DNA from 2 places in the Sphingomonas sp. BK036 genome. Region 1 is predicted to be linked to the other one. Evidence: predicted binding sites of a transcription regulator. Region 1 holds the regulator's gene; the other holds the start of a gene.
The links. The regulator LexA, encoded in region 1, represses DNA repair genes until DNA is damaged. The targets are predictions, from matches to a motif close to GTTCCNCNCTTGTTCT.
Positions count from the first base shown of each region.

Region 2: a site for LexA is predicted at 3,726-3,741, ahead of EV283_RS00855 (UvrD-helicase domain-containing protein). Genes of this name have one in related genera too.

Region 1 is NZ_SGXR01000004.1:625,519-632,724, forward strand. Features, by position in the region: gene EV283_RS10030 (citrate synthase) at 1-292, opposite strand, end outside; gene gltX (glutamate--tRNA ligase) at 318-1,703, opposite strand; gene EV283_RS10040 (ComEC/Rec2 family competence protein) at 1,846-3,987, shown strand; gene lexA (transcriptional repressor LexA) at 3,978-4,661, opposite strand; gene EV283_RS10050 (molybdopterin molybdotransferase MoeA) at 4,730-5,911, opposite strand; gene EV283_RS10055 (energy transducer TonB) at 6,331-7,065, shown strand; gene moaC (cyclic pyranopterin monophosphate synthase MoaC) at 7,142-7,206, opposite strand, start outside.
Region 2 is NZ_SGXR01000003.1:144,843-152,048, forward strand. Features, by position in the region: gene EV283_RS00835 (glycosyltransferase family 4 protein) at 1-219, shown strand, start outside; gene EV283_RS00840 (hypothetical protein) at 135-1,082, opposite strand; gene EV283_RS00845 (inorganic phosphate transporter) at 1,291-2,958, opposite strand; gene EV283_RS00850 (UrcA family protein) at 3,206-3,535, opposite strand; gene EV283_RS00855 (UvrD-helicase domain-containing protein) at 3,754-6,036, shown strand; gene EV283_RS00860 (hypothetical protein) at 6,149-6,460, shown strand; gene EV283_RS00865 (glycine zipper 2TM domain-containing protein) at 6,541-7,092, shown strand; gene EV283_RS00870 (prolyl oligopeptidase family serine peptidase) at 7,203-7,206, opposite strand, start outside.

The DNA of each region.
Region 1 (7,206 bases):
CCTTGCTCGGCAGTTCCCCGTTGAGCAGCAGATAGGCGACTTCCATGAAGTTCGACTGCTCGGCCAGCTCGCCGATCGTGTAGCCGCGGTGCAGCAGCGTGCCCGCGTCACCGTCGATATAGGTCAGCTTCGACTGGCATGACGCCGTCGAGGTGAAGCCCGGATCATAGGTGAAATTGTCCGTCTGCGCGTACAGCTTGCGGATATCGATGACATCGGGGCCGACCGTTCCGGACATCACCGGATAATCGAATTCCTTGCCGTCGACCTTGAGGTTTGCGGTCTCGCTCATGCTTGTATCCTTCCTCGAAATCTTATCAGCTCGCCATCCGGTCGGCGATCCGTCCCAGGCTCTCGTCGCGCCCGAGCAGGTCGAGCACATCGAAGATCCCCGGCGACGTCTTGCGTCCCGTCAACGCGGCGCGAAGCGGCTGTGCGACCTGGCCGAGCTTTACGCCCCGGGCTTCGGCCACGCGCCGTACCGCGCCTTCGAGCGCCTCCGTATCCCACTTGTCGAGCGCGTCAAGTTCGGCATGGGCATTGACCAAAATTGCGCTCGCTTCGCCCTGTAAAAGGCTCGCCGCAGCGTCATCCATCGCCAATGGGCGCTGACTGAACAGAAAATTCGAACCCTCGGCCAGCTCGTTCAGGTTCGCTGCACGCGGCTTCAGGACCGGCATTGCGCGAGTCAGAAGATCGAGTCCGCCGGTCGGGAGGTCGTGGCCGAGACGTGCGGCAGCTAGTTCCGCCAGCCGTGCATCGTCGGCTTCGCGAATGTAATGACCGTTGAGGTTTTCGAGCTTCTTGAGATCGAAGCGCGAGGGCGACTTGCCGACGCCCGACAGGTCGAACCATTCGACGGCCTGCTTGCGGCTGATGATCTCGTCATCGCCGTGGCCCCAGCCGAGCCGGAGCAGATAGTTGTCGAACGCCTCGGGCAGGATTCCCATCTCGTCGCGATACGCTTCGATACCGACCGCGCCGTGGCGCTTCGACAGCTTGGCGCCGTCGGGGCCGTGGATCAGCGGAATGTGCGCGTAGATCGGCTCGGGCCAGCCCATTGCGCGATAGATCGGCAACTGGCGGAACGCGTTGTTGAGGTGATCGTCGCCGCGGATGACGTGCGTGACGCCCATGTCGTGATCGTCGACGACGACCGCGAGCATATAGGTCGGGGTGCCGTCCGAGCGGAGCAGGACGAGATCGTCGATCTCTTCGTTGCGGACTGTGACGGACCCCTGGACGCGGTCCTCGATCGTGACCGAGCCTTCCTGCGGCGCGCGGAGGCGGACGACGTGGGGAAGGTCGGGCGCTTCGCTTGCCGGGCGATCGCGCCACGGGCTGCGGATGCGCAGCGGCTTCTTCGCTGCCTGCGCCTCGGCGCGCATCGCGGCGATCTCGTCGTTGGTCATGTAGCAGCGATAGGCATGGCCGTTCGCGACCATCTCGTGCGCGACCTGCGCGTGGCGCTCGGCGCCGGCAAACTGCATCACCGCGTCGCCGTCCCAGTCGAGCCCGAGCCAGCGCATCCCGTCGAGAATCGCGTCGATCGCCGGCTGGGTCGAGCGGACCCGGTCGGTATCCTCGATCCGGAGCAGGAATTTGCCGCCATTCGCCTTGGCGAACAGCCAATTGAACAGCGCGGTGCGCGCGCCGCCAAGATGCAGGAACCCCGTCGGCGACGGAGCGAAACGGGTAACCACGGGTGCGGCCGAATTGGCGGTCCCCGTATCAGATATTGCGCCCAACCGCGGGTGCTCCCAGACTGTAGAAACGATGGCCGGATCAGCCGTCGCCGGCCCTAGCATGCGTCCTTGGCGGCGACAAATAGGCGTGCCGCCCTGGATGGCGGGAACGGGCCGCGCCATCGAGTGCTGGCTGGAGGCGGAGCGCGACCAACTCGTATTGTGGCTGCCGGTGATGCTGGGCGGCGGCATCGCGCTCTGGTTCGCGCTGCCCGATGCGGCGGCATGGCGCTCGGCAATCCTGGGGATGCTCGCGATCGGGCTCGCTTGTATTGCGACCGGGCGCGGTAGTCGCGCGGCGCGGGTTGTTGCCCTCGGCATGGCGGCGGGGGCGCTGGGGCTGGGGCTGATCTGGTTTCGCGCAGAAACGGTTGCGGCGCCCGTACTTGGTGGCCCTACGATCGCCAGCTTTTCCGCCAAGGTCGAGGTGATCGAACCCTTGGTGGCGCGCAAGCTCGTGCGGCTGACGCTGTTGCCGGTCGGGGAGGGGGCGGACAGCGCGGGGCAAGCCGTCGTCTTGCCGCACCGGATCCGCGTCAATCTGGCGGAGCGGGATGCGCCGGGCGGGCTTGGGACGGGCGCGATCGTCCGGCTGCGCGCGCGGCTCATGCCGCCGCCCCTGCCGGCGGTGCCCGGCGCCTATGATTTCGCGCGCGTCGCGTGGTTCAGCGGGATCGGCGCGACGGGGCGGGGGTTTGCCCCGGTCGTCGTGACGGTAGCGAGCGGATCGGGCGCGGGTATCCGAGTCGCGCTTTCGCGGCATATCGTCAGCCGGCTGGAGGGTAGCGCCGGCGGTATCGCCGCAGCGCTCGCGACGGGTGACGTCGGCGCGATCAGCGAGGACGATTCGGAGGCGATGCGGCGGGCGGGGCTGGCGCATCTGCTGTCGGTCAGCGGGTTGCACATCACCGCGGCGGTGGCGGCGACGATGCTGATCGTGATGCGGCTGTTCGCGCTCAGTCCGTGGCTGGCGCTGCATGCTCGGTTGCCGGTGATCGCGGCGCTGGCGGGGGCGGCGGCGGCGATCGGCTATACCTTGCTGACCGGAAGTCAGGTGCCGACGATCCGCTCGTGCGTCGCCGCGCTGCTGGTGTTGGTGGCGTTGGCGATGGGGCGGGAGGCGATGACGTTGCGGCTCGTGGCGACGGGCGCGATGTGCGTCATGCTCGTGCTGCCCGAATCCGCGGCTGGGCCGAGTTTCCAGCTTTCGTTTGCTGCGATCACGGCGATCATGGCGTTTCACGAACATCCGGCGATCCGGACCTTTTTCGGCGCGCATGACGAGGGGCGCGTCCGGAAGCTGGGGCGCGGGGTGGCGTCGCTGCTGCTGACCGGGCTGTTGGTGGAGGTCGCGCTGATGCCGATCGCGGTCTTTCATTTTCACAAATCGGGTTTGTACGGTGCGTTCGCCAACATCGTGGCGATCCCGCTGACGACGTTCGTCGTCATGCCGCTCGAGGCGCTGGCGTTGCTGCTCGATGCCGGGGGGATGGGCGCACCGGTCTGGTGGATGGTGCAGACGTCGCTCGATGCGCTGTTGTGGCTTGCGCACCGCGTGGCCGATGCGCCGGGGTCGGTGCGGGCCTTGCCGGCGATGCCAGTTGCGACGTTTGCGTTGATGGTCGTTGGTGGGATCTGGATTGCGCTGTGGCGGACGCGGTGGCGGCGGCTAGGCGGCGTGCCGTTGGCGGTGGGGGCGATCTGGGCGCTGACGACACCGCCGCCGGACATTCTGGTGACGGGAGACGGGCGGCATGTCGCGGTGCGGACGGCGGCGGGACTGGCGATGCTGCGGGACCGGGCGGGGGACTATACGCGCGCCACGCTGGCGGAAAATGGCGGGGTCGACGGCGAACCGTTGTTCCTGGCCGACCAGCCCGACGCGCGGTGCAGCCGGGATCTTTGCGTGACCGATATCGCCGGGGGCGGGCGGACGTGGCGGGTTCTTGCGACGCGGAGTGCGTATATGGTGCCGATCGACCAGCTGCTCGCCGCGTGCCGGATCGCCGATATCGTCGTCAGCGAGCGGAACCTGCCGAGGCGCTGCACGCCGCGATGGTTGCGGCTCGACCGAAATATCCTGCGGCGGACCGGGGGGGTGGCGGTGACGTTGGGATCTGGCCGGGTGGAGACCATCCTGTCGCCGGGTGACCGTCATCCGTGGCGCGATCCGCCGACGCTAGGCGCCGGACCTGGGCAGGCCCGGCGCTTCACCCCGGTGGCGCGTCGGTTTCAGTCGTAGCGGCGGAGGATGCCCGACAGCTTGCCCTGGACGCGGACTTGCGCCGGCGCATAGCGCTGGGGGTCGTAGGCGCGGTTGGCCGGGTCGAGGCGGACCATGGCGCCTTCGCGGCGGAAGAACTTGAGCGTGGCTTCGCTGTCCTCGATCAACGCCACGACGATCTCGCCATCGCGGGCGATATCGGTGCGGCGGATGAGCGCATAGTCGCCGTCGAGGATACCTGCCTCGACCATCGAATCGCCCGACACCTCGAGCGCGTAATGCTCGCCGGTGCCCAGCAACGCGGCGGGGACGGCGAGCATCGTGCTGCCTTCGAACGCCTCGATCGGGACACCGGCGGCGATGCGACCGTGAAGCGGGATCTCGATGACGTCGTTGGCGGGCTGTGGCGTGGCGGCAGCAGGCGCCGCCTTCACGTTCGACGACTTCGCCGCGACCTTCTTCTCGGGCTTTTCCGGACGTTCCGGCATCCGCAGCACTTCGAGCGCGCGCGCGCGGTTCGGCAGGCGGCGGATGAAGTTGCGCTCCTCGAGCGCGCTGATCAGACGGTGGACGCCCGACTTGGATTTCAGGTCGAGCGCGTCCTTCATTTCCTCGAACGACGGTGACACACCGGTATCGTTGAGGCGATCGTTGATGAAGCAGACGAGTTCGTGCTGCTTGCGCGTGAGCATGGCGGTTCTCCGTCCGGAACAGACGAGGAACTTCTATGGAACATAAATGGTGACGTCAAGCGCCGCCATTACGCAATGACGAGGATTTCCGCCGATTCGCCTGTGTTTGCCACCGGTGCGCTGCCGGGACGTACTATCAGGCAGGTCGAGCGGGCAAGCGTCAGGAGCATCGAGCTGTCCTGCATCGTCGAGGCATAGGCCTTGCCGTCACGCAGTTCGGCGCGGAGATAATCGGTCCGCGCGTTGTTCGCGGGCAGGTCTTCGCCGAGCAGCGCATGCGTCGCCTGCGGTAGCGGATCGCTTGCGCCCGCCATGTGCGCGACGACGGGTTTGACGAACAGGATCGCGGTGACGAATGCGGAGACCGGATTGCCGGGAAGCCCGAGCACCATCATGTCGCAGATCCTGCCGGCCATCATCGGCTTGCCGGGGCGCAGCGCGATCCGCCAGAAATCAATCGTTCCGCCCGCCGCCTCGATCGCCGGGCGGACGAGGTCGTGGTCGCCGACCGAAGCGCCACCGGTGGTGACGAGCAGGTCGGCCTCGACGCTTGCGAAAGCGTCGCGCAGGACGTCGAGATTGTCGGGGAGGATGCCGAGGTCGATGACGTCGACCGGCATGTCGGCGAGCATCGCGGCGAGCATGATGCCGTTCGATTCGGGGAGCGCGACGCCATCGGTGGTCGAGCCCGGCGGGACGAGTTCGTCACCGGTGGCGGCAACCGCGACGCGGACTCGGCGGTTGACGGTGAGGCTGCCATGGCCGCCGGTCGCGGCGACGGCGATGCGCGCGGGGCTGAGACGCTGGCCGGCCGCGATCAGACGCGTCCCGGTCGAGAAGTCGAGCCCCTTGCGGCGGGTGTTGCGGCCCAGCGTCGGCGGACCTTCGCCGGCGAGGATCAGCGTGGCGCCGTCGCGCTCGGCTTCTTCCTGGACCATGACGGTGTCGGCGCCCTCGGGGATTGCGGCGCCGGTGAAGATGCGGGTGGCCTCACCTGCGCCGACCGCGCCGGTGAAGGGCCGGCCGGCGGCGCTTTCGCCGATGACCGACCAAGGGCCGGGGAGGTCGACGAAACGGATCGCGTAGCCGTCCATTGCCGACAGGTCGGCGGCGGGTTGGGTGCGGCGGGCGAGGATATCCTCGGCGGCCCAGCGGCCGGCGGCGTCGCGCAGGGGAACGGTCTCATGACCGACGCGGGGGGCCATGGCGAAGAGGCGGGTCTGAGCTTCGGCGACGGGGACTAGGGTCATGCGTAAGTCTCTGTTTTCGGGCGGTTCTGAAAAGTGAAGTATAGGAAGTATAGACGCTGGGAGGTGTTTGGCGGGTCGCCGTTTGGGGCGGTGTCGTAGGGGAAGCGCGGGGGTGGGGCGGTATGTTCCGTGCTGTGCCATCGGTTTGGTGTGTAGGACAGGTGTTGTTGGGGTGGGGGGGTGTTCCGGTCTATTCGAGGTCAGCTCCTGCTTCCTTGTTCTCCCGCGAAGGCGGGAGCCCAGTCTGGGTCCCCGCCTTCGCGGGGAAACAGGGTGGGGCGGAGGGCGCTCGTTAGTATTTGGGCCTTCCCAATTGGGCCCCGGCCTTCGCCGGGGTGGAGGTAGTGGGGGCGTTGGCCAGCTTGCGTTCATGCGGTGAGGGGCTTTTCTGGTGCGCAATGACGCACCAGATCAATAGGATGAGTGCAACGCAGCCACGGACGAGAGACAGGATCGGCGCAGCGATCGGGGCGGTCGTGTTGCCGGGGATGCTTGGCTATGCGCTCCTCAACGGGCTGGTCGTGCCGATGCCGGCGGCGGTCGGGGAGGCGTTGAAGGTGTTTGGGGTGGCGCCGCCACCGCCGCCGCCGCCGGTCGAAAAGGTCAAGCCGCGGCCGTCGCCGAGCCGCAAGCCAGAGGGGGCTGCATCGCCGCCCAATCTCAAGTCTAAGGCGACCGAACTCGTGGCGCCGCCGCCGGTCGTGCCGATCGTGGTGCCGCCGCCGGTGGTGGTGGCGGAGAAGGCCGGGCTGGGCGCGCAGGCGACGGCCGGGGCTTCGGACGTGCGTGGGCCGGGGACCGGGAGCGGGGGGATCGGCAATGGCACCGGGAGCGGTGGGTCTGGCGATGGCGACGGTGGAGGTGGCGAGGAGACGCCGCCGCAGTGGCGCAAGGGGCGGCTAAAGGACTCCGACTATCCGCGCGAGGCGGCGGAGACGGGGATCCGGGGGCGGGTGTCGGTGCGGTATGTGGTCGGGATCGATGGTCGCGTGACGCGGTGTCGGGTGACCGGGTCCAGCGGGAGCCGGGAACTCGATGACCTGACGTGTCGGCTGATCGAGCAGCGGTTTCGGTACGACCCTTCGCTCGATGCGGCGGGGCGGCCGGTGGAGTCGACGATCGTCGAGGATCACGAATGGGCTATGGGTGATTGAGGTCACTGCGCTTGGCGTGCCCTCACCCTCGACGCCTTTGGCGTCTTTCCCTCTCCCCTTTGGGGAGAGGGGGTTGTCAGGCGGTCCAGTTGCCGGATTTGCCGCCTGATTTGGCGCGGACGCGGATGTCGGAGAGGACCA
Region 2 (7,206 bases), on a different contig from region 1:
ACCGGCGACGATCTCGCGACGCAGGTCCAGCGGCTGATCGAGGATACGGGGCTGCGGACGCACCATGCCGAGGCGAGCCGCCGCGCATCGGGCATGTTCACGCGCGACACGCTGGCTGCGGAAACGATCGCGGCCTATCGCACCGCCGCGGAATCGAACGGCGCGAGCAGCAGCGCCTCGTCCTCGGGCCGCCCCGCGCCGGTCGACATCGCCTCGTAGATCCGGGTCCGCTCGCGCACGCGCGCACCGTCGAGCCGGTGTTCGAGCGCGCCCGCCAGTGCCAGCGAACTCTCGACGAACGGCACGACAGGGCGCTCATGGACGAGGCCCGCGAACCGGATGTCGCTGCGGTTGAGGCGGTACTGGATGTCGGGATAGGAGGCGGACTGCACGCCGTCGACGAGGTTGCGGCGCGGCAGGCCGAGCGAGCGCAGGCCGTCGCGGTCCGCCGCCGCAACCAGCCAGCCGAGTGCGCCGAGCAAGGCGGCATCGGGCCGCTCGTCGGTATCGATCTGCAACACCCATCGGGTCTGCATCGCGTCCTGAAGACGGTTGCGTTGCGCGGCGAAATCGCCGGCGAGCCCATGGTGGAGGACGGAGATCCACGGGAGCCGCGCGGCCAGCGCAGCGGCGTCGTCCGCCGTGCCGTCGAGCAGCACGACGATCCGGGTGAACGCGTCTCGAAACTCGGTGGCGATCGCGACGATGTCGGCCGCATCGGCGGGACGTGCCATGATGCCGAGCCCGATCTGGTGCGGCACCGATGTCGCAGGGGTCGAGCGCGCGCGGGCGGGAGAGTCATCCGGCGGAAAGCGGACGGCATCGGGCGCGACGGCGATCGGCTCGACCTCGAAGCCGAAGCGCCACGCGGCGTTGCGCAGTCCGGCCGGGTCGAGCGTCCAGCGGTCCGCCGGGTCGCGCTCCAGATCGACCGTGCCGCTTTCAAGCCGGGCGACGATGTCGCGTGCCACCGCGCCGACCTCGGCCACATCGCGTACCAGCAGGCGGCAATGGCTACATTCGGACCAAGCCTCGCGCGCGATCCAGTCCCAGTTTCCGCAGATCGAACATCGTATGTGCATAATGCGCGCAACCCGTAGCGCGGGGACGCGGTTCCCATGCGGCGCGGTTCCCGTGCGGCGCGGGGTCAGTTGGCCAAGACACCCTGCCCCAACCCACACCCGTCATCCTGACGAAAGTCAGGACCCAGAGCCACGCACGCCTCACCTGTTACCCTGGGTCCTGACTTTCGTCAGGATGACGAGAAAGGGACGCGGTACCGATTTGCGCTCAATACCCCAGCGAATGCGCCAGCGTCAGCAACAGCCAGTAGAGCCCGCCCGACAGCAGCATCGCCACCGGCAGCGTCATCACCCACGCCAACGCCATGTTCATGACCGTCCGACGCTGCAACCCCGCGCCGTTGGCGACGCTCGCGCCCGCGACGCCCGACGACAGGATGTGCGTGGTCGACACCGGCATCCCGAAATTCACCGCCAGCAGGATCGTCGACGCCGCGACCAGCTCGGCCGACGCGCCCATCCCATAGGTCAGGTGCGTCTTGCCGATCCGCTCGCCCACCGTGACGACGATCCGCTTCCACCCGACCATCGTCCCCAGCCCCAGCGCCAGCGCGACGGTCACCTTCACCCAGGTCGGAATGTAGCGCGTGCCCTGTTCGAGCCCGCTGTTATAGCTCTTGAGCGTCGTGATCTCCTGCGCGGTGAAGCGGCGCTGTGCGGACGTGTCGGCGGCGATCAGCTTGGTCGTGTCGAGCACGAGGTACATGTCGTTGCGCAGGTTGGGCGTCGCCGCGGCGGGCACCTTGCCGAGCGAGCCATAGCCCGCGATCCGGCTCGACACGTCGTCCGACAGAGTCGCCAGCGCACCATAGATGACCGGATCCGAGACCTGCTTGGTCTTCAAAGCCTGCGTGACCTGCGCGCGCGCCGCGCCGACGCCCGCCGGCGCGCCATTGGCGTGCGCGCGGTAGGCGGCGGAGGCGGCCTGTGCGGTCTGCACGAACGCGGGTGTCGCGCTCTCTGGCATCGTCCGGTTGAGCGCATAGGCGGTCGGCGCGCAGCCGATCAGGATGAGCATGATCAGCCCCATCCCCTTCTGCCCGTCATTGCTGCCATGCGCGAAGCTGACCGCGGTGCAGGTGCCGATCAGCAGCGCACGGATGCCGCGCGGCGGCGGCGTCTGGCCCTCGGGCGCCTCGTACAGCGCCTTGTCGCGCAGGAAGCGCTTCATCACGAGCAACAGCAAGAGCGCGCCGACAAAGCCGACGATCGGGCTGAACGCGAGCGCGGACAGCACTTTCCAGACCTGCGCCATGTCGACGCCCGACGTCCCGTCCGCGCCGCCGCGGATGAGCTGGTTCGCAAGGCCGACGCCGAGGATCGAGCCGATCAGCGCATGGCTCGACGAATTGGGCAGGCCGACCGCCCAGGTCGCGAGGTTCCACACGATCGCCGCGAGCAGCAGCGCGAAGATCATCGCGAACCCGCCGACGCTGCCGACGTTGAGGATCAGGTCGACCGGCAACAACGTGACGATCGAATATGCCACCGCGCCCGACGACAGCATCACGCCGAGGAAGTTGAAGAACCCCGACCACACCACCGCGAGCGGCGCGGGCATCGAATGCGTGTAGATGACGGTCGCCACCGCGTTGGCGGTATCGTGGAAGCCGTTCACGAACTCGAACCCGAGCGCGATCAGCAGCGCGAGCGCGAGGAACGCGAACGCACCGCCCGCCAGGCTCTCGCCGACCTGCGCGGTGTCGAACGCGATGCTGAACCCCGCATAGGCCAGCCCGCCGATCAGCACGGCGAGGAATATCCACCGCCCCGCCGGATGCAGCGCGTGATCGAGCTTGGGGCCAGTACGCGGCGCCGAGGCGATAGCACTCGAATCAGCCGTCAGCGCGTCGGGTGCAAATGTGGAGGTAGCCATGGAGGTGCAGTCGGCCCTTACGATGACAATCTTATGACAGATGTAAATCAAGCGATCGACAGGCCTGATTCGGGACGCCCCCATAACGATCCTCCCCCGCCAGGGGGAGGTGGCGCCGAAGGCGACGGAGGGGGCGGACACGCAACCGAGGTTACGCTCCCCTCCCCCTCCGTCTGGCATGCGCCAGTCACCTCCCCCTTGCGGGGAAGGATCGGTCGACGCCGATGTCCCGGACTAGCGCGACAGGTCAGCGCGCGCCGTTGATGCTGGCAAGCTGCGTGCCGTCGCGACGAAGGAGGGCGGCCATCTTGACGCTCGCGTCGGCGGTCATCTCCTGGCGGCAGCGATGCGCGTCGGCGAACGCATCGAGACCGCTCGTGCGCGGCTCACACGCCTTGGCGATCGCCGATTGCAGCCGGCGCTGGAACAGAGTCCGCCCCGCGACGCTGGTCAGGTCGAGCCCCGCATGCGAGACGCGTACGGATACGGGCTCACGCACGGGACTTGCCGATGCGGCCGTCGAGAACAGGCACGCGCCGACGATCGCCGCCGAAGCGACGCTGATGAAAATCTTCATGATGATGGTCCTCATATGGTCCTGCGGTCCGCAGGCATTGGCCTGCGGGCGACGGCGCTTGCGCATCGGGACGCCGTTCTGCGTGCGGAGTCTCCGACGACGAACCACGTCGCTGCGCATCCCCTAGTCGCGGATCATGACGCCCACGCGACGGTTCGGCGACGTTTCCAAGCTTGCCCCACCGCGCCCCGTTCCCTACCTGTTCACCGGTGAACCAGATCGCCCAAACGTCCGCGCCGCAAGCAGAGCCCCCCTATCTCCGCGGCCTCAATCCGCCGCAGCGCGAGGCGGTGCTGACAACCGACGGCCCCGTCCTGATCATCGCCGGCGCAGGCACCGGCAAGACCGCGGCGCTGACCGCGCGACTCGCGCACCTGATCTTCACCAAGAAGGCCTGGCCGTCGGAGATCCTGAGCGTCACCTTCACCAACAAGGCCGCGCGCGAGATGCGCGAGCGGGTCGGCCGACTCGTCGGCGACGCGGTCGAGGGCATGCCCTGGCTCGGCACCTTCCACGCGATCGCCGCCAAGATGCTACGCCGCCATGCCGAGCTGGTCGGGCTGCAATCGAACTTCACGATCCTCGACACCGACGACCAGTTGCGGTTGCTCAAGCAACTCATCCTCGCCGCGGACATCGACGAGAAGCGTTTCCCGACGCGCAGCCTCGCCGGGCTGATCGACCAGTGGAAGAACAAGGGCCTCGTCCCCGCCGATATCGATGCGGGCGAGAGCGAGCGCTACGCCAATGGCCGCGGCGGCGAGCTCTACGAGCAATATCAGACCCGGCTGCGCGCGCTCAACGCGTGCGATTTCGGCGACCTGCTGCTGCACATGCTCGTCATCCTGAAGACGCACCGCGACGTGCTCGCGCAGTATCAGCAGCGCTTCAAATACATCATGGTCGACGAGTATCAGGACACCAACTCGTCGCAGTATCTCTGGCTGCGGCTGCTCGCGCAGGAGCGCAAGAACATCGCCTGCGTCGGCGACGACGACCAGTCGATCTATTCGTGGCGCGGCGCGCAGGTCGAGAACATCCTGAAGTTCGAGCGCGACTTTCCAGGCGCGAAGGTCATCCGGCTCGAACAGAATTATCGCAGCACGCCGCACATCCTCGGCGCCGCGAGCGGCGTGATCGCGAACAATGGCGGCCGCCTCGGCAAGCAGCTCTGGACCGAGCTCGACGTCGGCGAGAAGGTCAAGGTCATCGGCGTCTGGGACGGCCCCGAGGAAGCGCGCCGCGTCGGCGAGGAGATCGAGTCGGTGCGCCGCTCGGGCAAATCGCTCGACGAGATCGCGATCCTCGTCCGCGCGCAGCACCAGACGCGCGAGTTCGAGGATCGCTTCATCGCGATCGGCATGCCGTACAAGATCGTCGGCGGCTTCCGCTTCTACGAACGCGCCGAGATCCGCGACGCGCTCGCCTATCTCCGCGTCGTCAACCAGCCCGCGGACGACCTCGCCTTCGAACGCATCGTCAACGTCCCCAAGCGCGGCCTCGGCGACAAGGCGGTCGCGCGCATCCACCAGCTCGCGCGCGCCACCGGCACACCGCTGACCACCGCCGCCGCGCGGATCCTCGACACCGACGAGCTGACCGGGGCGGCGAAGAAGTCGCTCGGCCGCCTCGTCGGCGACATCGCCCGCTGGCGCGACATGGCGACCACCCTGCCGCACGCCGAACTCGCGCGGCAGCTGCTCGACGAGAGCGGCTACACCGCGATGTACCAGGCCGAGAAATCGGTCGAGGCGACCGGCCGGCTCGAGAATCTGAGCGAACTCGTCCGCGCGATGGAGGAGTATGCTTCGCTCGGCGCGTTCCTCGAACATGTCTCGCTGGTCATGGACAATGAGGGCGGCGCGCAGGATCCGCAGGTCACGATCATGACGATCCACGCCGCCAAGGGCCTCGAATACGACACCGTCTTCTGCGTCGGCTGGGAAGAAGGGCTGTTCCCGTCACAGCGTTCGCTCGACGAGGGCGGCGTGAAGAGCCTCGAGGAGGAACGCCGCCTCGCCTATGTCGCGATCACGCGCGCACGGCGGCTGGCGGTGATTCTCCACGCCGCCAATCGTCGCATCTACGGCCAGTGGAATTCGTCGATCCCCTCGCGCTTCGTCGCCGAACTCCCCGCCGAACACACCGACACCGAGACGACGATGTCGGGCGGCGCGAGCCTGTGGCAGGCCAACTGGTCCGACCGCGCCGACCCGTTCGCTGACGTCGCGCGCGGCACCGGCCGCGGCCCCGGCTGGCAGCGCGCGGCCACGCCCGGCGGCGGCTTCTCGACGAAACCCGCGCGCGTCGTCGAAAGCCGCGCGAGCGCGATCAGCCTCGGCAACAAGGGCCGCGACGACCTGTCGCTCGGGATGCGCGTGTTCCACCAGAAGTTCGGCTATGGCAGCATCGCCGAGATCGAGGGCAACAAGCTCGAGATCGACTTCGAACAATCGGGCCGCAAGCGCGTGATGGACAGCTTCGTGACGCTGACGCCCTAATACCCCCGCGTCGGCGTACCTGTACGGGAGCCGACAATCGCGTTCAGGAACCATGTCTCTCGATAGCCGTATCAGCGTGGCAGCCCGATACTCGGGTTCGAGAGGACGTCCCATGAAGTTTACGCATCTCATCGCCGCAGGGCTCGCCTTTGCGACTCTCGGCCTCGGCGCCGCCGCACCGGCCGAAGCGCAGCGCGATCGTGGCTATAGCCAGCACGACAATGGCCCTCGTGGCGGCCCCCATGGCGGTCCCCGTGGCGATCATCGCGGCGACCGTCACGGTTTCCGCGGCAACGATCATCGTGGCGATCGCCATGACGACCGGCGCTATCGCGGCCGCGGCAACGACCGTCGCAACTGGAACAACAGCCGTCGCTGCCGCACCGAGTGGCGCAACCACCGCCGCGTGCAGATCTGCCGCTGAGATAGACCGTTGATATCGGGCGGGCGGCAGTCGCATATTGCCGCCCGCCCTCGTCGTGACACCCTGAAAGGATCCTGATCATGAAGCGTTTTCTCGGCACGGCTGCGATGATCGCCGCCACCTGCCTGTCCGTCGCCACCCCAGCCGTCGCACAGAGCAGTGCCGACGATGCGCGCTTCGCCGCCGCCCAGGCGCGGCTCGACAGCGAACTGCAGATCTTCCGTACCGAATTCGATCGCTACCAGTCGGTGCGCGGCAATCGCGGCGGCTATGCACCGCAGGGCGGGTATCGCCAGGCGCCCGATCGCAGCGGCGGGTATCAGGAAGCCTATCCCGACGAGCGTGACGAGGGCAATTACGACCCCTCGCGCTATTATCGCGCAGGGCCGAACTATCAGGAGCGCACGCTGGCGACCAACGACCGTGTCTATGCCGGGCAGGATGGCCGCTATTACTGCAAGCGCAACGACGGCACGACCGGGCTCATCATCGGCGCCGCTGGCGGCGGTATCCTCGGCAACGTGATCGATGGCGGCCGTTCGCGGATCGTCGGCTCGCTGCTGGGTGCGGCCGCGGGCGGCCTGGCCGGGCGCGCGGTGGACCAGAGCAACAGCCAGGTCCGCTGCCGCTGAGGCGTCCCGCCCCGTCATCCTGACGAAAGTCAGGATCCAGAGCCACAGGCGTTAAGCCTTGCGGCTCTGGATCCTGGATCAAGTCCAGGATGACGGGGTTCCTCAGCCCCCTAC